DNA from 3 places in the Streptomyces sp. NPDC032472 genome. Region 3 is predicted to be linked to each of the others. Evidence: riboswitches for the same ligand, from Rfam matches in the RefSeq annotation. Region 3 holds a riboswitch; each other region holds the start of a gene.
What was found. A riboswitch is a leader RNA that binds a small molecule or an ion and turns the genes downstream of it on or off. The one in region 3 is predicted to bind cobalamin.

Region 1: linked by a shared signal. The riboswitch ahead of AB0F11_RS00410 (energy-coupling factor ABC transporter permease) and the one ahead of AB0F11_RS12560 (ribonucleoside-diphosphate reductase subunit alpha) in region 3 are both predicted to bind cobalamin.
Region 2: linked by a shared signal. The riboswitch ahead of AB0F11_RS02925 (CbtB domain-containing protein) and the one ahead of AB0F11_RS12560 (ribonucleoside-diphosphate reductase subunit alpha) in region 3 are both predicted to bind cobalamin.

The regions. Positions count from the first base shown of each region.
Region 1 is NZ_JBEZVK010000001.1:99,762-107,069, reverse strand. It holds gene glyA (serine hydroxymethyltransferase) at 1-104, shown strand, start outside; gene AB0F11_RS00435 (L-serine ammonia-lyase) at 396-1,778, shown strand; gene AB0F11_RS00430 (hypothetical protein) at 2,081-2,392, shown strand; gene AB0F11_RS00425 (SsgA family sporulation/cell division regulator) at 2,596-3,003, shown strand; gene AB0F11_RS00420 (hypothetical protein) at 3,098-3,631, shown strand; gene AB0F11_RS00415 (flavodoxin family protein) at 3,810-4,523, opposite strand; cobalamin riboswitch at 4,753-4,972, shown strand; gene AB0F11_RS00410 (energy-coupling factor ABC transporter permease) at 5,000-5,695, shown strand; gene AB0F11_RS00405 (energy-coupling factor ABC transporter substrate-binding protein) at 5,701-6,066, shown strand; gene cbiQ (cobalt ECF transporter T component CbiQ) at 6,070-6,819, shown strand; gene AB0F11_RS00395 (ATP-binding cassette domain-containing protein) at 6,825-7,308, shown strand, end outside.
Region 2 is NZ_JBEZVK010000003.1:143,893-151,200, reverse strand. It holds gene AB0F11_RS02945 (hypothetical protein) at 47-418, opposite strand; gene AB0F11_RS02940 (hypothetical protein) at 587-1,210, opposite strand; gene AB0F11_RS02935 (hypothetical protein) at 1,362-1,622, opposite strand; gene AB0F11_RS02930 (CbtA family protein) at 1,644-2,396, opposite strand; gene AB0F11_RS02925 (CbtB domain-containing protein) at 2,438-2,650, opposite strand; cobalamin riboswitch at 2,689-2,823, opposite strand; gene AB0F11_RS02920 (histidine phosphatase family protein) at 2,838-3,335, shown strand; gene pucL (factor-independent urate hydroxylase) at 3,332-4,249, opposite strand; gene AB0F11_RS02910 (aspartate aminotransferase family protein) at 4,486-5,838, opposite strand; gene AB0F11_RS02905 (SDR family oxidoreductase) at 6,067-6,852, shown strand; gene AB0F11_RS02900 (BTAD domain-containing putative transcriptional regulator) at 6,895-7,308, shown strand, end outside.
Region 3 is NZ_JBEZVK010000015.1:93,119-100,426, forward strand. It holds gene AB0F11_RS12535 (hypothetical protein) at 1-62, shown strand, start outside; gene def (peptide deformylase) at 129-764, shown strand; gene AB0F11_RS12545 (hypothetical protein) at 899-1,642, shown strand; gene AB0F11_RS12550 (hypothetical protein) at 1,677-2,432, shown strand; gene AB0F11_RS12555 (ribonucleotide-diphosphate reductase subunit beta) at 2,516-3,529, opposite strand; gene AB0F11_RS12560 (ribonucleoside-diphosphate reductase subunit alpha) at 3,529-5,946, opposite strand; cobalamin riboswitch at 6,093-6,224, opposite strand; gene AB0F11_RS12565 (GNAT family N-acetyltransferase) at 6,284-6,781, opposite strand; gene AB0F11_RS12570 (Uma2 family endonuclease) at 6,860-7,308, shown strand, end outside.

The sequences.
Region 1 (7,308 bases), on a different contig from region 3:
CCGACATCATCGCGGAGGCGCTGAAGCCGGCGTACGACGGCGAGGCCCTCAAGGCGCGCGTCTCGGCGCTCGCCGCGAAGTTCCCGCTGTACCCGTCGCTGTAAGGCCACGGCTAGGGGGCCCGGCTTTGTGTCACACAGGGCCGGGCCTTTCCCATGGCCCGGGGACGCGGTCCTGGACGTCGGGACCGCGAAAGCCGCCGTACAGGTCGGCGTAACCGACCCCCCTACGAACTGACGTACGCTGATTAACCGGGCAGGGGCGCCCACGAGGTGATCTTTGCCCGCAATCCCTGCAGAGTCCGCCCCCTCCGTCGGCCGCCCGCTACGCTGCGTGAGCGACTGGACGGGTCCGTTCCCCACCACCATGGGGATGTCCCCCGGGAGTCCACCAAAGTGGCCATTTCCGTTTTCGATCTCTTCTCGATCGGTATCGGTCCGTCCAGCTCGCACACCGTCGGCCCGATGCGGGCCGCCCGCATGTTCGTGAACCGGCTGAAGAAGGACGGCGTCCTCGCCCAGACCGCCTCGGTCCGCGCGGAGCTGTACGGCTCGCTCGGTGCGACCGGACACGGCCACGGCACCCCCAAGGCGGTCCTGCTCGGCCTGGAGGGCCACTCCCCCCGCACGGTGGACGTGGAGACCGCCGACGACGAGGTGGAGCGCATCCGCCAGACGGGCCGGCTGCGGCTGCTGGGCACCGAGATAGGAAGCGCCCACGAGATCGCCTTCGACGAGCCGAGCCAGCTGATCCTGCACCGGCGCCGGGCCCTGCCGTACCACGCGAACGGCATGACCCTCTTCGCGTACGACGCCTCCGGCGCCCCGCTGCTGGAGAAGACGTACTACTCGGTCGGCGGCGGCTTCGTGGTGGACGAGGACGCGGTCGGCGAGGACCGGATCAAGCTCGACGACACCGTGCTGAAGTACCCCTTCCGCTCGGGCGACGAGATGCTGCGCCTGGCCAAGGAGACCGGCCTGTCGATCTCCTCCCTGATGCTGGAGAACGAGAAGGCCTGGCGGACCGAGGAGGAGATCCGCGCCGGCCTGCTGGAGATCTGGCGCGTCATGCAGGCCTGCGTCGCCCGCGGCATGTCCCGCGAGGGCATCCTCCCCGGCGGCCTGCGGGTCAAGCGCCGGGCCGCCTCGACGGCGCGGCAGCTGCGCACCGAGGGCGACCCGATGATGCACCGCAGCGAGTGGACGACGATCTACGCGATGGCGGTCAACGAGGAGAACGCGGCGGGCGGCCGCGTCGTGACGGCCCCGACGAACGGCGCCGCCGGCGTCCTGCCCGCGGTCCTGCACTACTACATGAACTTCGTGCCCGGCGCGGACGAGGACGGCGTGGTCCGCTTCCTCCTCGCCGCGGGCGCCATCGGCATGCTGTTCAAGGAGAACGCCTCGATCTCCGGCGCCGAGGTCGGCTGCCAGGGCGAGGTCGGCTCGGCCTGCTCGATGGCGGCCGGCGCCCTCGCGGAGGTCCTCGGGGGCACCCCCGAGCAGGTCGAGAACGCGGCCGAGATCGGCATGGAGCACAACCTGGGCCTGACCTGCGACCCGGTCGGCGGCCTGGTGCAGATCCCCTGCATCGAGCGCAACGGCATGGCGGCGGTCAAGGCCGTCACCGCGGCCAAGATGGCCATGCGCGGCGACGGCTCCCACAAGGTCTCCCTGGACAAGGTCATCAAGACCATGAAGGAGACCGGCGCCGACATGAAGATCAAGTACAAGGAGACCGCCCGCGGCGGCCTCGCGGTCAACGTCATCGAGTGCTGATCGGCTCGCGGGACTGACCCGGCTCGGCTCGGAGGGGCCCGGCGCACACACAGTGCGCCGGGCCCTTGTGTTTTGCCGCTGCAACGAGCTCGGCGGAGACGCTGATGCGGCAATCGCCGGGGATTGTCCGGGCGTTGAGGTTTGGGCTGGGGTTGGTCACGCTTCAGGGCGAACCGTGCGGGCAGGGCTGGTTGCGCGGTGATCTTCTGCGCCATGGTGATCACGTGACGTCGCGGCCACACCCCCGGCGGCCGGCCAACCGCCGTGGACCGCAGCCTTTTTGTGTACTGGAGGACTTCACCATGGCAAGCATCCGCACCGCCCGTGTGATCGCCGCGCTCGCAGCGCTTCCCCTCGCCGTCGCGCTCTGCGCCGGCACCGCCCAGGCCGACAACGGGGCCGCGGCGGGGACGGCGTCGAACGCCTCGGTCGGCGAGATCTTCGCCGGCGGCGTGGCCGGCTGCAACGCCGGCAACTCCGCCACGACGCAGCAGGTGGCCACCGGCTCCGGGGCCTCGAACCAGGGCAACGGCTCCCAGGTCAACGGCGCGGGCGCCACGGTCATCGGACAGGGCAACGGGCACGGGGTGTTCACCTTCGGGCCCCTGCCGTAGCCGTGCGGTGACGCAGCGGGCCCGTCTCTCCCCCGGGAGGCGAGCCCGTGCGCGTGCCTGTGGGAAGAGGGCCTACGGGCCCCCGGAGTGGGGACCTTCGGCCCGGCGGTCCGGGGCGCGCGTGGACTAGCTTCCGGGGGTGGGGCCTCCACTCCCTCCGCCCCCTCCGTTCCCCCTCCCCCGCCGCAGGAGGCGCACCGCCCATGACCGGCATCGAGCACCGCGTCCTTCCGATCCGGCTGGAGGGCGCCGCGCGGCCCCTCCCCCTGCTGGCGGCCTTCACGTACCGCTGCGAGCGGCCGTACGAGCTCACCCTCGACTTCCAGGGCGGCGGCAGGCGCCTCGCCCGGTGGGTGTTCTCCAGGGACCTGCTGCTCGACGGCGAGAGTCGCGCCACCGGCGAGGGCGACATCCGCGTGTGGCCGGGGCGGCGCGGCAGCGAGCCGCGGGTGTGCCTCTCCTTCGAGGGCGGCGGCCGCAGCTGCGTGGTCTCCGCCCGCGCGAAGGACGTGCGGGCGCTGTGTCGGCGGCTGGTCGAACTGGTGCCGCGGGGCGAGGAGCAGCGGCACTACGACCTCGACGCGGGGCTCAGCGGGCTTCTGTCCCGTTAGTCTGATTTATTTGGATTTGCCGGAACCATGTGTGCGCCGGGTGTGTCTTCGGCAGTGACAGCAGTCCCCGTCTCAGGAGAAACAGGGGGACGTCATGAACCACCTCCGCCGCCGGCAGACCGTGGCCCTGGCCACGGGGGCCCTGCTCGCCGCCGGGATCACCCTCGCCGCACCGGCCTCCACCGCCGCCGTCCCGGCCGCGGCCGGCGCCGCACGCACCACCGCGTCGACCCCGCTCGTCGTCAATGCCCGGTGGGCCGGGCACTGCTCGTACGACCGGATCGTCATCGACCTCAAGGGCCGGGTGCCCGACGTCACCGTCACCCGCGTCCCGAGGCTGGTCCACGACGGGTCCGGGAAGCCGGTCCCGCTGGCCGGGAGGTACTTCCTGCAGATCCGCCTGCACCCCGCCGCCGCCCACCTGGACGACGGCAGGAGCAGCTACCGCGGGCCCACGCTCGTCAGGACCCACCTGACGGCGCTGCGGGGCCTGGCGCTGACCGGCGACTTCGAGGGGTACGTGACCTTCGGCGCCGCCTTCGACAGCAAGCCCTCCTTCACCTCGTTCAAGCTGCACGCGCCCGAGCGGTTCGTCCTCGACGTCGCGCACCGCAACGTGTGCTGCTGACGCGGACACCGGCCGGTGCAGGCCGCCCGGCGGTCACGCCGCCGGGCGGTCAGGTCAGACGGTCGGCGGTCACGCCGCCGGGCGGATCCGCATGGTGCTCGGGCCGCCGTTGCCGAACCAGTCCTGGATGCAGGCGTACCGGCCCGGGGCGGCCGCGCCCGCGGCCCGTGGCCGCGGGTCAGCGGTGTTCGGGGTTGGGGAAGTCGAAGCGGCAGCCTGCGTCCCATCGGGAGCGCTGGTTGCCGTGGGCCGGGATGCCGCCGGAGCGCTTGAGCAGGGCCGCCAGGTGCATCAGGTTCCACGACATGAAGGTCGTGTTGCGGTTGGTGAAGTCGTTCTCGGGACCGCCCGAACCCGGGTCGAGGTACGAGGGTCCGGGGCCGGCCTCGCCGATCCAGCCGGCGTCGGCCTGCGGGGGGATCGTGTAGCCGAGGTGCTGGAGGCTGTAGAGGATGTTCATGGCGCAGTGCTTCACGCCGTCCTCGTTGCCGGTGACGATGGCGCCGCCGACCCGCCCGTAGTAGGCGTACTGGCCCTGCTCGTTCAGGAGCGAGGAGCAGGCGTAGAGCCGTTCGATGACCTGCTTCATCACCGAGCTGTTGTCGCCGAGCCAGATGGGCCCGCACAGGACGAGGATGTCGGCGGCCATGACCTCGCTGTAGAGGACCGGCCACTGGTCGCTCTCCCAGCCGTGCTCGGTCATGTCCGGCCAGACGCCGGTGGCGATGTCGTGGTCGACGGCGCGGATCAGGGAGGTGCGGGCGCCGGCCGACTCCATGACGGCGCGGCTCCTGGAGATCAGGCCCTCGGTGTTGCTGGTCTCGGGCGAGCGCTTGAGCGTGCAGTTGACGTACACGGCGCTCAGATCGGAGTAGTCGTGTTCGGTGGCCACGGGGACAGCCTGTGCAGCCGTGGGCCGCCCCGCCACCGGGGCGCGGCCGTACGGGCCTCTCGGCCCGTCGGGGTGCGGGAGCGGAAGGGCGCCGGGACGTGCGCCGGTCGTGCGCCGAGGCGGGGAACTTCCGTGGCCCGGGCACCGGTTCGCGTGCGCCGCGGGCACCGCGGCGCGGCCCGGCGGCCGCAAGCGGAACGGGCGGCGGCTGCCGGAGGCCGGAAGCCGGGTTGTTTCGGGTCCATGCGGCCGAATAGGGTCAGCGGGCCTTGGTGTACGGGAAACCGGTGCAAGACCGGTGCGGCCCTCGCCACTGTGAACGGGAAGTCCGGCTCTACTCCTGCGGGAAGCCACTGGGCGGCGCGGGGGGATCCGCATCGCCCGGGAAGGCGGAGCCAGGGCATCAGCACCCGTGAGCCAGGAGACCGGCCGGGGCGCGTTGTCCATCCACGAGGTGCTGGAGAGGTCTCCCACTCATGCATATAGCCGAGGGCTTCCTGCCCCCCTGGCACGCGGTCGCCTGGGGCGCCGCGTCCGCTCCCTTCGTCGTCCACGGCGTGCGGGCGCTCACCCGCGAGGTGAAGGCCAACCCGGAGAGCACGCTGCTGCTCGGCGCATCCGGAGCGTTCACCTTCGTCCTGTCCGCCCTGAAGATCCCCTCGGTGACGGGCAGTTGTTCCCACCCCACGGGGACCGGGCTCGGTGCGATCCTGTTCCGGCCGCCGATCATGGCGGTGCTCGGCACGATCACCCTGCTCTTCCAGGCGCTGCTGCTGGCGCACGGCGGGCTGACGACCCTCGGCGCGAACGTCTTCTCCATGGCGATCGCCGGACCCTGGGCGGGCTACGGGATCTACGCGCTGCTGCGGCGCTTCGACGCCCCGCTGATGGTGTCGGTGTTCCTGGGCGCGTTCTTCGCCGACCTGGTCACCTACTGCGTGACCTCGGTGCAGCTGGCGCTGGCCTTCCCGGACCCGGGCACCGGCTTCCTCGGCGCGCTCGGCAAGTTCGGCGGCATCTTCGCGGTCACGCAGATCCCGCTGGCCGTGAGCGAGGGCCTGCTCACCGTCCTGGTGATGCGGCTGCTGATGCAGTCCAGCAAGTCCGACCTGGTCCGGCTGGGCGTCGCCAGGCTCACCGCGGGCCGCAGCGAGCAGAAGGCGACGGTGTGACGGGCATGAGCCGGAACGCGAAGATCAACGGACTGCTGCTGCTCCTGGTGGCGGCCCTCGCCGTGCTGCCGATCGCGCTGGGGCTCGGCGAGGGGAAGGAGGAGCCGTTCGCGGGCGCCGACAACCAGGCCGAGGCGGCCATCACCGAACTCAAGCCGGACTACGAGCCGTGGTTCTCGCCGCTGTACGAACCGCCCTCGGCCGAGGTGGAGTCGGCGCTGTTCGCCCTGCAGGCGGCGCTGGGCGCGGGGGTGCTCGCGTACTACTTCGGCGTCCGCAAGGGCCGCCGCCAGGGCGCGGCCGCCGCGGCGGCCGCCGCCACCGCCGCCCCGGCCGATGCCGCAGCCACCCCCGCGGCCTCGGAGTCGTAGGCGGTGCTGCCGATCGACGTGGCCGCGCACAGCAGTCGCTGGCGCGGCCGCCACCCGCTGGAGAAGGCCCTGCTGGGGCTCGGCCTGACGGTCACCGCCGTGTGCCTGCCGCCCTGGCCCGGCGGCCCCCTGGTGGCCGCCGCAACCCTCGCCGTGCTGCTCGGTCCGGCCGGGGTCGCCGGGCGGCAGCTGTGGCGGGCCTTCCGGATCCCGCTCGGCTTCTGCTTCACCGGGGCGGTGCCGCTGCTGTTCGCGGTGGGCGGGGCGGCGGGACCCGTCTCGCTGGCCCCGGACGGCCCCCGGCACGCCGCCGAGCTGCTGCTGCGTACGTCGGCGGCCTCGCTCGGCGTGCTGCTGTTCGCGTTCACCACCCCCGTCTCGGACGTGCTGCCCCGGCTGGCCAGGGCCGGCGTCCCCGCGCCCGTGGTGGACGTGGCCCTGGTCATGTACCGGATCGGGTTCCTGCTGCTGGACTCCCTCGACCGGGTCAAGCGCGCCCAGGCGGCCCGCCTGGGGCACACGGGCCGGGCGGCGGTGTGGCGGTCCCTCGCCGGGCTCGCCGCGACCTCCTTCGTCCGGGCCTTCGACCGCGCGGCGCGGCTCCAGTCGGGCCTGGCCGGGCGCGGCTACGACGGCACGCTGCGGGTCCTCGTCCCCGAGGCGGCGCTGTCGTGGCGCTTCCTCGCGGCCTCGGCGGCCCTGCTGGCCGGCCTGGTCGCGCTGACTCTCACCCTGAAGGGCTTGTACCTGTGAACCCGATGGTGGAACTGGCCGGCGCCGGCTACGCGTACGAGGACGGCCCCGCGGTGCTGAGCGGTGTGGACTTCGCCATCGCCGAGGGGCGGGCGCTGGTCCTGCTGGGCCGCAACGGCAGCGGCAAGACCACGCTGATGCGGCTGCTCAGCGGCGGCCTGCGGCCCGCCTCGGGCGAGCTGCGCCTCGACGGCAGCCCGGTCTCGTACGACCGGGCGGGCCTGACCAGGCTGCGCACCGCGGTCCAGCTGGTCGTCCAGGACCCGGACGACCAGCTGTTCGCCGCCTCCGTCGAGCAGGACGTGTCCTTCGGCCCGATGAACCTGGGCCTGCCCGTGGACGAGGTGCGGGCCCGGGTGGACTCGGCACTGGCGGCGCTCGACATCACGGCGCTGCGGGACCGCCCGACGCACCTGCTCTCGTACGGGCAGCGCAAGCGCGCGGCGATCGCGGGCGCGGTGGCGATGGCCCCGCGGGTGCTGATCCTGG
Region 2 (7,308 bases), on a different contig from region 3:
ACGGTGGTTCGGGGGAGTACGGGGGATGCGCTGCTGCTCGGCCCGCTCAGCAGCGCAGCACCACGCTCCGCACCGTCTCCCCGGCCGGCGCCGGCCCTTCCGCCGCACCCACGACGGCAGCCGCCGCGGGGCCGCGGTGTTTCACGTGGAACACCCGCAGCAGCTGCCGGATACCGGGCAGCCCCCGGACCACCGGCCGTACCGCGGCCCGTGCCTCGGGCTCCGCGGCCGGATCGGACTCCCGCTCGGCGGGTGCCCCGGGCTCGCCCGGCGACCCGGAGGCGGAATGCCGGACCGCATCCGCCTCGCAGGCCGCGGACGCGGCGGCGGGACCGGCCGCGAACAGGCACAGCAGCGCGACACAGGCGGCCGCGAGGGCCCTGGTCACCGCCGTCCGCGCATGCCGTGTCCCGCTCATGCGGGGGGTCTGCCCCGACAGAACGGCGGACTCTCCGCCCCGGCTGCAGAAGCCCCCGACCGGGGGAGGAAGACACCCCCCACGGATGACACGGGACCGCAGCCCGGCCGACACGGGCCCGGCCGACACGGGCCCGTACGGTGCGCCGCCCGGCCCGGCCCGCCGTGCTCAGTCGGCGCTGTGCCCGGTGCGGCGCTGGCCGGTCAGCCGGGCCAGGACCGTGGTCTCACCGCTGACCAGCCTGAGGCGGGCCCGCCCGGGCCGCTGCCCGCGACCGGTGACCCCGGCCGGCGAGACCGCGTCCACGGTGAAGACCGCGGTACGGCCGTCGGCCCGCGCGATCTCGACGGTCAGTCCCCGCCGCAGCTCGGCGAGCCGCAGGTCCTCCGCGCCGACCACGGCCGTGCCCGCCGCGCCCGGAGCCGGGCTGCCGGCCTCCCAGGCGGCCTCCTCGCCCTCACCGGCCGCCGCGCCGCCCGGGTCGCCGGGCTCGCCGAACGGCAGGTCCTCGCCCAGGCTGGGGATGTGCAGCCGCAGCGGCCGTGCGGCCCGCAGCGGGGTGATGGCCGCGGCTCGGGAGGGACGCGACCCCTTCCCCGACGTGTGCCGCCCCGCCTGCTCCAGCTGCTCGACGAGCCGCCGGTGCCCGGACAGCCCCAGGGCCCGGGACGGCAGGGCGTCGGCGGCGCCGGCAGGCGCGACCAGAGCGCCCTCGGTTCCCCGCAGCAGCCCTATCCCGGTGCCCAGCAGAACCGCCGTCAGCACGCCGACCACCCACTTGGCGCGGAGCATGGAATGTCCTCCCGGTCCGATGCACCGGCTCCGGCGGCCGGTCCTCCTCAGAGCAGTGGACTCCGTCCCGGCCCCTCGGCACCCTTGACAACGCCGGGGACTGACGTTGCGTCACACGCCCGACGGTGGACGGGGCCGTGGACCCGGCCGTTCAGACCACCACGAACGCCACCGCCGCCGCCCCCATGAGGGCGGCGGCGAGGTGGATGGCCGGGTGGCCGTAGTCGCCGTACCAGAGATGGCGGACCAGGCCGCCGACCGCGGCCAGGGCCGCGATGATGCCGATCTGGGCCAGCAGCGTGACGGCGGTGAAAGGGGCCAGGACCAGGACGACGGAGTTGAGCCAGAACGGGACCGCACCGGTCCATCCGCGCCATCGGCAGAACGCCGTCCGGCAGATCGCCGTCTGCATGTATCACCGGCCCCTCACTGGTCAACTCGTCAGCTGAACAGCCTCCTTGGGGGCGGCGGCGGGGACAAGGGCCCGTTCGGCAAGAAAACCGAAGGCCAGGCCGAAAGTCGTCCACATCGCGGTCTGGATGCCCAGGGTCGCGAGGCGGAACTGCCAGATGAGGGTGGCCGGGAAGTCCTCGGGGACCTCGTTGACGGCCGGCAGGAACGCGTACGCGATCCCGACCGCCGCGACGAAGGCCAGCGAGGCGACGACCGAGGCGTTCCAGTTGCCCATCCCGGGCGCCAGGCGGCGGCCCAGGATCAGCGCACCCACGCCCAGCAGCACGCTCAGCGCGATCATCAGCACGAAGAGCGTGGTCCTGGTGACGACGGTGTCGGGGTCGCCGACGGCCGGCGGGTTGGAGGGGTACTTGAGGAACGGCACCAGGTTCAGGGTGACGAACAGGCCGCCGGCGACGAGGGCCGCCGTGGCCCGCGGGCCGAAGCGGCCGATGCGGCCGAGGGCGTAGCAGAAGACGAGGGCGGCGATGCCGCCGAACGCGACGCCGTACAGCAGCGTGCCGGTGCCGAGGCCGGCCGTGGCCTGCAGGGCCCGGCTGACCGGGCCCTCCTCGGCGTGGTCGTGCCCGGCGGAGGCGGCCTCCTCGAGGGCGATGGCCGCGTCGACCTTGGACTCGCCGAGGACGTACGCGACGAGGAACGCGGCGGCACCGGCGAACAGGCCGGCGAGCATGCCCCGCACCAGCAGGACGCGGGGGGAAATGGGGTTCATGGGCTTCCCTTGCAGATCGCGGGGATCAGCGGATCAGCGGATCAGTGGCAGGGGAAACCGAGCAGGTGGCGGCCGTCGTGCATCCACTCGTGGACGGTGTCGCCCTCGAAGAGGGCGGTGGCGCCCTGTTCGGCACCGACGAGGTAGAGCAGCACGAGCATCAGGATGCCGGCGAAGACCGCCCACGGGGCGAGCGCGGAGAGCGAGATCGGGGCAACGGCAGGGGCCGAAGCGGGCACGGCGGGGTTGGCCATGGCAGGTACCTCCAGAGGGAACACGCGTCCCGGTCAGTGGTGCTCGCAACGACGGTGACGGGTCTGACTTCCCTCCCTCGCGGGCGGGTTCACAGTGGCGCGACCGTGCCGGATTTCCACCGGCTTCCGTCGTACCGTCGTCTTGTTTGGTTGTCGTCCGAGACGGTACCCCGCTTATGCTCCCTTTATGAAGAGCGGCGTCGTACGAGTTCGGTTCGTCACAGCGCCGTTCGACGACTCCGTTCGACGGGCGAGATTCGGTCACGGTGCCCCCTGCCCCGGATACGAGGGCCTGCGCGGCCAGGACACCGGCCGCTGGGCGGGCCGGCCCCTGGACGAGGTCGCCGCCGAGGACCCCGACGGCGTCCGGCGCTGGCTGACCGATCCCGCGTACGCGCCGCCCGGCGGGGAGTCCCTCGCCGCACTGACCGCCCGCGTCGGCGCCGAACTGGCCGGCCTGGCCCCCGGCACGCACCGCGCGGTCGTCGAACAGGCCGTCGTACGGGCCGCCGTGGTGCACGCCCTGGACCTGCCGGCCGCGGCGTTCTGGCGGCTCGACGTCCGGCCCGGCCACGTCACCACGCTCACCGGGCGCGCCGGGCGCTGGAACCTCCGGCTCGGCGAACCGGAGGCGGACGCCGGGCTGCCGTCCGGGGCCGCCGGGCCGCCGTCCACGGACTCCTAGGCCACGATCCAGTCGCTCGTCGCGATGACCGGCTGTACGCCGTCGCGGTGGACGGTGCCCTCGATGAGGCCGTACATGCGGTCCGCCGCGAAGTAGACCTCGTTGTCGTTCTTGAGGCCGAACGGTTCCAGGTCCACCAGGAAGTGGTGCTTGTTGGGGAGGTTCAGGCGCACCTCGTTGACCCGCGGGCAGTTGTCGAGCACCCGCTCGGCCATCTGGTTCAGCGTCTGCTGGAGCGAGTACGAGTACGTCTCGGCGAAGGCCTCCAGCATGTGCTTGCGGACCTTCTTGTACGACCGGTCCCAGTCGAAGGCGGCGTCGTCGCCGGCCAGCGCCGAGTGCGCCCAGCGCGCGGTGACCTTGGTCGCCAGGATGCGGTCGTACGCCTCCTTGAGCGTCGTGTACTTGTCCTTGATGTAGCCGTGGAACTCGGAGTTCGTCGAGTTCATCACGGTCAGGTCCTTCAGGCCGGAGATGACCTGCAGGCCGGTGGTCTCGCTGTAGGTGATCTGCGCGGTGCGCACCTCCTGGCCCTTGCGGACGAAGGAGTGCTGCTCCTTGCGCGTGGGCACCGGGATCCGCTCCCAGGCGAACTCCTCGATGCGGATCTGCGCCTCGCGGATCGGCGCCTGCGAGGAGACGAAGTGCTTGGCCAGCAGGATGCCGAAGGCCTCGGGCGACTCGATGCCGTGCTCCTTGCCGAAGGCGTACACCGTGTTCTTGGTGGTGTCGGTCGGCAGGCAGTTGGTGTTGTCGCCGGTGAGGTGGACGTCGCGGAACTCGCCGCGCAGCGCGACCGAGACGTTGAGGTCGCGGATCTCGTGCCAGGAGCCGTCGCTGCCCTTGCGGGTGACCTTGACGATGCGGTTCTCGGCCTTGCCGTACTGGTTCTGGGCCAGGACGTGCTTGCTCATGCGCTGTCTTCCTTCGGGTACGCGGGGTCCGGCTGGCTGGATCCCGTACGCCCGGCGTCCGGCGGGCCGCGGCCCGCCCCCCGCCGTTCAGTCCCCGTGGGACCGCCCCGGGACTGACGTGCATCCCGGTCCGTAGGTGCTCTGTCGGATTTCAGCATGTTCACGTGCTGTTCGTAATGGCGCGGATCCTCCGAGAACGGGCACCCACGGCTTGGGCGTCCCGCTGACGCTGCAGGTCAGACGGTGTGCGCGTCGGCCACCGAGAGGGCCTCGCCGAGGACGGCCAGCCCCTTGGCCACGTCGTCGGCCGCGATGTTGCACGGCGGGGCGACGTGGATGCGGTTCCCGGCGGTCAGCGGCCACAGGCCGCCCTTCTTGCAGGCGGCGGCGAACGCGGCCATCGGGGCGTTGTCGGCGCCCGCGGCGTTGTACGGCACGAGCGGCTCCCGCGTGGCCCGGTCCCGTACGAGCTCCAGCGCCCAGAAGGTGCCCAGGCCCCGGACCTCGCCGACCGAGGGGTGCCGCTCGGCGAGGGCGCGCAGCCCCGGACCCAGCAGCTCGGCGCCGGTGCGGGCGGACTGCTCGACGATCCCCTCCTCCTCCATCACGGTGATCGTGGCGACGGCGGCGGCGCAGGCCAGCACGTGCCCGGAGTAGGTCAGGCCGCCGGGGTAGGGGCGGGTGGCGAAGGTCTCGGCGATGGCGCCGGAGATGGCGACGCCGCCGAGCGGCACGTACCCGCTGTTGACGCCCTTGGCGAAGCAGAGCAGGTCGGGGGTGACGTCCCAGTGCTCGGCGGCGAACCACTTCCCGGTCCGGCCGAAGCCGACCATGACCTCGTCGAGGACGAAGACGATCCCGTACCGGTCGCAGAGCTCGCGCACGCCCGCCAGGTAGCCCGCCGGGTGCACGAGCACCCCCGGGGCGCCGCCGACGGTCTCCAGGATGACCGCGGCGACGGACTGCGGGCCCTCGAAGACGATGGTGTCCTCCAGGTGCGCGAGGGCGCGCTCGCACTCCTCGGCCTCGGAGGCGGAGTAGAAGGGCGAGCGGTAGGCGAACGGCCCCCAGAAGTGCACCACGCCCGCGGTCGCGCTGTCGTTGCCGAAGCGGCGGGCGTCGCCGGTCAGGTTGATCGCGGTGGAGGTGGCGCCGTGGTACGAGCGGTAGGCGGACAGCACCTTGGGCCGGCCGGTGTGCAGGCGGGCCATCCGGACGGCGTTCTCGACTGCCTCGGCGCCGCCGTTGGTGAAGAAGATCCTGTCCAGGTCGCCGGGCGTGCGCCGGGCGATGAGCCGGGCCGCCTCGGAGCGGACGTCGACGGCGAAGCCGGGCGCGACCGTGCACAGCCTGGCGGCCTGCTCCTGGATCGCGGCGGTCACCTTGGGGTGCTGGTAGCCGATGTTGGTGTAGACGAGGGCGCTGGAGAAGTCGAGGTAGCGCTTGCCCTCGTAGTCCCAGAAGTACGAGCCCTCGGCCCCGGCGACGGCGAGCGGGTCGATGAGCTCCTGTGCCGACCAGGAGTGGAAGACGTGCTTGCGGTCGGCGTCTTTGACGGCGGCGAGGGCGTCGGCGGCACTTGCGTTCATGACCTGAGCGTAGATGTCCATGATGCGGACTCCTGGGAGGGTCGAGGGCACCTGGGAGGGTGGTCAGTCTACCGCATATCGGAATCATTTTTCCGCGTTGTGAAATTCTGCCGGTTGTGAGCGGTGGTGAGCCGGAGGTGAGGCCGCAGTGAGCGCCCCGGCGGAAGGTGAGCTCGTCGCCGGGTCCGCCGGGGGCACCGAACGCACAGGCAACCGAGGGGTACGGACATGGGCGAGCAGCAGCTGACCGGCAGGACCGCACTGGTGACCGGCGGGTCGCGCGGCATCGGGCGGGCCGTGGCACTGCGGCTGGCCGCCGAGGGTGCGCTGGTCGCGGTGCACTACGGCACCAACGGGGCCGCCGCCGAGGAGACCGTGGCCCGGATCACCGCGGCCGGCGGGCGCGCCTTCGCCGTCGGGGCCCGCTTCGGGGAGGCCGGCGCGGTGGACCGGCTGTTCGAGGGGCTGGTCCGCGGGCTGGAGGAGCACGGCGCCGAGGGTCTGGACATCCTGGTCAACAACGCCGGCATCATCTCCGGCCGGTCGATCGGCCAGGTCACGGAGGAGGAGTTCGCCCTGCTCATGGCCGTCAACGTGAGCACGCCGTTCTTCGTGATCCAGCGGGCGCTGCCGCTGCTGAACGACGGCGGCCGCATCATCAACATGGGCTCGACGGCCAGCCGTTTCGCCGTCTCCACCCAGATCGGCTACACGGTCAGCAAGGCGGCCCTGGAGGCCATGGCCCCCTCGCTCGCCAACGAGCTGGGCCGCCGCGGGATCACCGTGAACACGGTCGCGCCCGGCGCCGTCCGCACCGACCTGACCGCCGGCTACACCGCGATCCCGGAGGTCGTCGCCGGCCTGGAGGCGATCAGCGCGCTCGGGCGGATCGGCGAGCCGGAGGACGTCGCGGACGTGGTGGGGTTCCTGGCCGGCCCGCAGGGGCGTTGGGTGACCGGCCAGACCGTCGACGTGTCGGGCGGGACCTGGCTCGGGCCGATCGCCGCCGCCTGAGTTCCCGAACTGCCGTGATTTCCTTGGTGGATAATCGACGGCATGAGGTTCGGCATCCTCGGTGAGACCCGGGCGCGGCACGACGACGGAACCGAGGTACCGCTCGGCGGACCCGCGCGGCGCGCCCTGCTGGCGCTGCTGCTGATCCGCCCCGGCGCGGTGGTGTCGGCGGAGCGGCTGGCCGAGGAGATCGAGCCGGGCGGGAACGTTTCCGCGCACGCGCTCCAGTCGCAGGTGTCCAGGCTGCGTACGGTCCTGGGGCAGTCGGCCGCCATCGAACGCGTCGGCGCCGGCTACCGGATCGTGGTCCCGGACGGGGCGGTGGACGCCGCACGCTTCGAAGAGCTGGCCGCCGAAGGGCGCACCGCACTGGCCGAGGGCGACCCCGCCCGGGCGGCCGCCGTACTGCGCCGGGCGCTGCAGCTGTGGCGCGGCCCCGCGCTGGACGGGCTCGAC
Region 3 (7,308 bases):
ACGGCTGGGTCGCCGACAGCCCGGACACCCGGGAGTGGCGGGATCTCGAAGAAGTCTGCTGAAGCGGCACCGTAGGCTGTACCGGCACATTGGTGAACGGGTGGATTTACGGAAGGCGTACGTCGGACATGGCGCAGCAGGAGAACGAGGTCGTCGAGGTCGTGAACGACGGGTACGTCGTGGACACCGAGAACTGTGCGGAGCGCGAGCTCGCCCACCGCGAGCGCGGCACCGCCCGCCCGATCACGGTGGTCGGCAACCCGGTGCTGCACCGCGAGTGCAAGGACGTCACCGAGTTCGGCGACGAACTGGCCCAGCTGATCGACGACATGTTCGCCAGCCAGAAGGCCGCCGAGGGCGTGGGCCTGGCCGCGAACCAGATCGGCGTGGACGCCAAGGTCTTCGTCTACGACTGCCCCGACGACGACGGCGTGCGCCACACCGGTGTCGTGGTCAACCCGAAGCTCGTGGAGCTGCCCGCCGGCTCCCGCGTGCTCGACGACTCCAACGAGGGCTGCCTGTCGGTCCCGACCGCGTACGCCTCCCTGGCCCGCCCGGACTACGCCGAGGTGACCGGCCAGGACGCGCAGGGCAACCCCATCAAGGTCCGCGGCACCGGCTACTTCGCGCGCTGCCTCCAGCACGAGACCGACCACCTGTACGGCTACCTGTACATCGACCGGCTCTCCAAGCGGGACCGCAAGGACGCCCTGCGCCAGATGGCCGAGGGCACCCCGCGCTACGAGACCGTCCCGAACGAGTAGGCGCGCTACGACCGCAGCGGCGCCGGCCGGCGGGCCCCCGGGCCCGGGTCGACACCGCCCCCCGGCGGGGACAGCATGGAAGTGACGTGACGCACGCCGCAACCCACCCGAGGGGGCACGCGGAAGGAGCGGTCATGAGCGACTCCGCCGGCGCGCCCCGCGGCCCCCGCCGCGCGGTGCGCGCCCTGCGGGCAGCAGCACTGCCGTTGGCCGCGGGGCTGGTCCTCGCGTACGCGCCGGGTGCGGCGGCCGACGCGTACGCCTCGGCCCCGCCGGTCGGGCAGGCGGCCGCCACCGCGCTACGCCCCGCGTGCGACAAGAAGGCCCTCGAGAACGAGGGCTACCGGCAAGGGCGTACCGAAGGGCTCGCGGACGGCCGTGCCGACGGCACCGCGGACACGTACAGGAAGAGCTACGACGACTCCTTCGAGCCGAAGCCGGGCCTGAGCGAGGAGTGCGGGGTGCTCCAGGCCAAGGCCTACAAGAAGGGCTACAAGTCCGGGTACGAGGCCGGCTTCAAGGAGACCGCGAAGAAGGGCAAGCGGAAGGGCGACTCCGCGCGGAACGTGACGGTCGACGAGCTCACCGTCGCCGCCGTGGAGGCCAGCTGCGAGACGGACCTCATCCAATTCCGGGCCACGTTCACGGCAACCGGCAAGGGCACCCTGCACTACCACTGGGCGGGGGGCACGCAGGTCTATCCCCAACGGAGCCTGGAATTCACCGGACCCGGACCGCAGGTGCAGTCGGACAGCATCGCGGTGCACTTCCCCCCGGGAGGTGCCGTCGCCGCCATCACGGAGAAGGTCGTGATCGACAGCGGGCCCTCGAAGGGCAAGTCGGCCGAGTGGACGATCACCGCCGGCTGCCCGAAGTAGAACCCACCCCGGGGGGCACGCGGAAGGAGCGGTCATGACGATCTCCGCCCGGAAAGCGCACGGCAGGAAGCGCAGAGCCCGTATCGCGCGGGCGGCGGCCGCCTTGCCCCTGGCGGCGGGCCTGGCCCTTGCGTACGCACCCGGGACCGGGGCCGCGGCGCCCCTGCGGGACCGCGCTCCCGCGTGTGACGAGACCACCACGGCGGCCGACGCCTACCGGCAGGGGCATACCGAGGGGTTGGCCGACGGGCGGGCGGACGGCTACGCCGACGCGTACAAGCAGAGTTACGACGACGTCTTCGCCACCAAGCAGGGCGCCAACCCGACGGTGTGCCCCGAGTCGGCCCTCAAGAGCTACACGGACGGCTACACGAAGGCGTACGACACCGGCTTCGCGGAAGGCAAGAAGAAGGGCGCGAAGCAGGGGAAGAAGGAAGGCGAGGAAGACCTGAAGAAGGGAACCTCGCGCAACGTCCGCGTCCTGGGCATCCGGGTGGACACCGACTTCGACCCCTTCCAGGAGACGGACTGCTCCGACGGCGTGGGGTTCAAGGCCACGCTCGTGGGGTCCGACCGCGGCACGGTGAAGTACCACTGGGAGGGGACGACGAAGTCGGGCCCCCTCACGGTCGAGTTCACCGACGTCCTGCAGTCCAAGGAGCTGCCCCTGCACACGGCGACCATCCCCTCGCCGGACACCCGCCGGGCCTCCGGGGTCGTCGTGATCGACAGCGGCCCCTCCAAGGGCAAGCGCGGCGACGTCGTATCCGTACTGACCTGCAAGAAGTAACAGCACAGCAGACCGGCCGGGAGCCCGTGTGGTTCCCGGCCGGTCCGGTGGTGCCGAGGGTCCGCCCGACGGACCGCCCGGTCTTAGAAGTCCTCGTCCAGGTCGACCGTGCCCTCGACGGCGACCTGGTACGCCGACGGCCGGCGCTCGAAGAAGTTCGTCAGCTCCTGGACACCCTGCAGCTCCATGAAGGAGAACGGGTTCTGCGAGCCGTACACCGGCGCGAAGCCGAGGCGGACCAGGCGCTGGTCGGCGACGCACTCCAGGTACTCGCGCATCGACTCGGTGTTCATGCCCGGCAGGCCGTCACCGCACAGGTCGCGGCCGAACTGCAGCTCCGCCTCCACGGCCTCCTTCAGCATGTCGGTGACCTGCTGCTGGAGCTCGCCGTCGAAGAGCTCCGGCTCCTCCTTGCGGACCGTGTCCACGACCTCGAACGCGAAGTTCATGTGCATGGTCTCGTCGCGGAACACCCAGTTGGTGCCCGTCGCCAGGCCGTGCAGCAGACCGCGCGACCGGAACCAGTACACGTAGGCGAAGGCGCCGTAGAAGAACAGGCCCTCGATGCACGCGGCGAAGCAGATCAGGTTCAGCAGGAAGCGGCGGCGGTCGGCCTTCGTCTCCAGCCGCTCGATCTTCTCTACCGAGTCCATCCACTTGAAGCAGAACTGGGCCTTCTCCCGGATGGACGGGATGTTCTCCACCGCGGCGAACGCGGCGGCGCGGTCGTCCGGGTCGGGCAGGTAGGTGTCCAGCAGCGTCAGGTAGAACTGGACGTGCACGGCCTCCTCGAACAGCTGGCGCGACAGGTACAGGCGCGCCTCCGGGGAGTTGATGTGCTTGTACAGCGTCAGGACCAGGTTGTTCGCGACGATCGAGTCACCGGTCGCGAAGAACGCCACCAGGCGGCCGATCATGTGCTGCTCGGCCGGCGTCAGCTTCGCCAGGTCGGCCACGTCCGAGTGGAGGTCGACCTCCTCCACCGTCCACGTGTTCTTGATCGCGTCCCGGTAGCGCTCGTAGAAGTCCGGGTAGCGCATCGGGCGCAGCGTCAGCTCGAAGCCCGGGTCGAGCAGGTTCTTCTCGGCGGTGGACATTACTGGCAGGCCTCGCAGGACTCGGGGTTCTCAAGGGAGCAGGCCAGCGCCTCGGCGTCGAGGGCCTGCGGGAGGGGGGTGGCGGTGGCCGGGACGGCAGCCGGGACGGCGGCCCCGCCGGACGCGGCACGGGCGATCTTCGTCGCCGGGCGCGAACGCAGGTAGTACGTGGTCTTCAGCCCCTGCTTCCAGGCGTACGCGTACATCGACGACAGCTTGCCGATGGTCGGCGTCTCCATGAACAGGTTCAGCGACTGGGACTGGTCCAGGTACGGGGTGCGCGCCGCGGCCATGTCGATCAGACCGCGCTGCGGGATCTCCCACGCCGTGCGGTACAGCTCGCGGATCTCGGCCGGGATCCAGCCGAAGCCCTGGACCGAGCCGGAGGAGTCGCGCAGCGCCTCGCGGGTCTGCGCGTCCCACACGCCGAGCTTCTTCAGGTCCTCCACCAGGTAGCCGTTGACCTGGAGGAACTCGCCCGACAGCGTCTCGCGCTTGAACAGGTTGGACACCTGCGGCTCGATGCACTCGTACACGCCGGCGATCGAGGCGATCGTCGCGGTCGGCGCGATGGCCAGCAGCAGCGAGTTGCGCATGCCGGTGGCCGCGATCCGGGCGCGCAGCGCGTCCCAGCGCTCCGGCCAGGCGAGCTCGACGTCGTAGTGGTCGGGGTGCAGCACGCCCTGGGCGGTACGGGTCTGCTCCCAGGCCGGGAGGGTGCCGTGCTTCTCGGCGAGGTCGGCGGAGGCCTCGTAGGCCGCCAGCATGATCCGCTCGGCGATCCGCGTGGACAGGGCCTTGGCCTCGGCGGAGTCGAAGGGCAGGCGCAGCTTGAAGAAGACGTCCTGCAGACCCATCGCGCCCAGGCCCACCGGACGCCACTTGGCGTTGGAGCGGCCGGCCTGCTCGGTCGGGTAGAAGTTGATGTCCACGACCCGGTCGAGGAAGGTCACGGCGGTGCGGACCGTCTCGTCGAGGCGCTCCCAGTCCATCTCACCCCTCTCGGCGAGCACGAAGGCGCCGAGGTTGACCGAGCCGAGGTTGCAGACGGCCGTTTCGCCGTCGTTGGTGACCTCGATGATCTCGGTGCACAGGTTCGAGGAGTGGACGACCGTGCCGGGCAGCGCGGTCTGGTTCGCGGTCCGGTTGGAGGCGTCCTTGAACGTCATCCAGCCCTGGCCGGTCTGCGCCAGGGTGCGCATCATGCGGCCGTACAGGTCGCGGGCCGGCATGGTCTTCTTCGCCAGGCCCGCCGCCTCGGCCTTGAGGTACGCGGCGTCGAACTCCTCGCCGTACAGGTCGACCAGCTCGGGCACATCGGCCGGGGAGAACAGCGACCACTCGCCGTCGGCGTTCACGCGGCGCATGAACTCGTCCGGGATCCAGTGCGCCAGGTTCAGGTTGTGCGTACGCCGGGCGTCCTCACCGGTGTTGTCGCGCAGCTCCAGGAACTCCTCGATGTCCGCGTGCCAGGTCTCCAGGTACACGGCGGCGGCGCCCTTGCGGCGGCCGCCCTGGTTCACGGCGGCGACCGAGGCGTCGAGGGTCTTCAGGAACGGGACGATGCCGTTGGAGTGGCCGTTGGTGCCGCGGATCAGCGAGCCGCGGGCACGGATGCGCGAGTACGACAGGCCGATGCCGCCGGCGTGCTTCGACAGGCGCGCGACCTGGTGGTAGCGGTCGTAGATCGAGTCGAGCTCGTCCAGCGGGGAGTCCAGCAGGTAGCAGGACGACATCTGCGGGTGGCGGGTGCCGGAGTTGAACAGCGTGGGGGAGGACGGCAGGTAGTCCAGGCGGCTCATCAGCCGGTACAGCGAGGCGACTTCCTCGACCGCCTCGATGCTGTCGTTCTCGGCGAGGCCGCAGGCCACGCGCAGCATGAAGTGCTGCGGGGTCTCGATGACCTGGCGGGTGATCGGGTGGCGCAGCAGGTAGCGGCTGTGCAGGGTGCGCAGGCCGAAGAAGCCGAAGCGGTCGTCGGCGCCCTCGGCGAGGGTGTGCTCGACCAGCGCGTCGAGGCGGGCCGCGTGCAGGCGGACGAACTCGGCGGTGCGGTCGGCGATCAGGCCCTCGCGGTGGCCGACCTCGACGGAGGCGGAGAAGGAGGTGGCCCCCTGGCCCGCGGCCTCCTCGGCGACGGCGAGCGTCAGCAGCCGGGCGGCCAGGCGGGAGTACGCCGGGTCTTCGGAGATCAGGCCTGCGGCCGCCTCCGTGGCCAGCCCGCGCAGCTCCGCCTCATCGGCGTCGGCGCTGCGGCCGCGCAGTGCGGCGGCGGCGACCCGGCCGGGGTCGGTGTCGGGGAGGTCGGCGGTCAGCTCGGTGAGGGTACGCAGAAGCGCGGCCCCGGGGCCCCCGCCCTCGGTTCCGTTGTCGGACGGGTCGGACTCGGCGCGCGGTGCGGAAGGCGCGATGGTCACGGGGGGAGCTCTCCCTCGCTCGGCTCCGGGACACCGGCGGCGGGGGAGCGAGCGGGCGCACGCGGGCAGGGGCCCGCCAGGGCAGCACCGCGCGGCGTCCACCGGCCCAACCGCGGGGCCCGGACGTGGTCGGCACCCGGGTCGGTCGATCCGGGTGCACCGTCGGCAGGTCCTCGGACTTCGGTGACACCGATGGGGGTGTACTTCATACCGTTGCGGGACAGTTCCGGATTCGCACCGGATTCCCCTGCGTCGACAGCGAGGATGAGCATACATGTGGGGGGGCCTGTCTGCGCGACCCCCTAGATGTTGTGTCGGGCCCTTGCTGAGCGTGGTGTTACAGCTCCAGCCGGTAGGTGAGCAGCGTGAGTGCGGGGATCGGCGACCAGTCCAGTTCCGGGGTGCGGACGAAGCCCAGGCGGGCGTAGATCCGCTGGGCGCCGAGCATCGCCGGCTGGGTCGACAGCACGAGCGCGGTGACCCCTTCGAGGGCCCGCGCCCGCTCGATGCACGCCCGGACGAGGGCCTCCCCGACGCCCTTCCCGCGGGCCTCCGGGGCTACGGCGAGCATCCGGAACTCCGCCTCGTGCGGCCCGGCGACGTCGGCGAGCGGGCTGCCCGGCGCGGCGAAGGTCACCCCGCCGAGCACCTGCCCGTCCTGGACGGCGACCAGCACCTCCCCGACGCCGGCCCGGCCCGCGACGTCGCGCAGCACGTTCAGGTAGGTGTCGTCCTCGTTCTGGTCGAGCAGCCCGTCCCCCGTGTAGGCCTGCCCGGTGATCTCGCCCAACCGCCCGTACTCCGCGGGCAGGGCGCCCCGAATGTCGATGTCCATGCCACCGAGTCTGCCGGACGCGTGTCGGCGCCCGGCGCTATCGTCGCAAGCAGCACCGTCGAGGAAGGCGAGCGAGGCATGAGCGTCATGACCGACCGGCCCCACATGCTGACCGAGGATTTCGAAGCCGTGGCACGCATAGCCGCTCGCGAGAGGGAGGGGACACGGCTGGAGTTCATCGACGGGGTCATCAGGAGCAAAGCGATGCCGGACGGCGACCACGGCCGCATCATCCAGTGGCTGCTCAAGGTCTGCATGCAGTCACGGCCCGATCTGTTCCTGCACCCTGCCCAGGGGATCAAGGCGCAGGAGTACCGGGATGGGCGGGCGTTCCCCGACGCGGTACTGGCGCACCCGGATGCTTTCGTCGGTCAGGGTGACTGGGCCGACCCCGCCCCGATCCTCATGGCTGTCGAGGTGACCTCATGGGACTCGGACACGCAGCGTCGGGACCATGTCGAGAAGCCCCGCGCCTACGCCGGGACGGGCATCCCCGTCTACCTGCTCGTCGACCGGGCCAAGTGCGA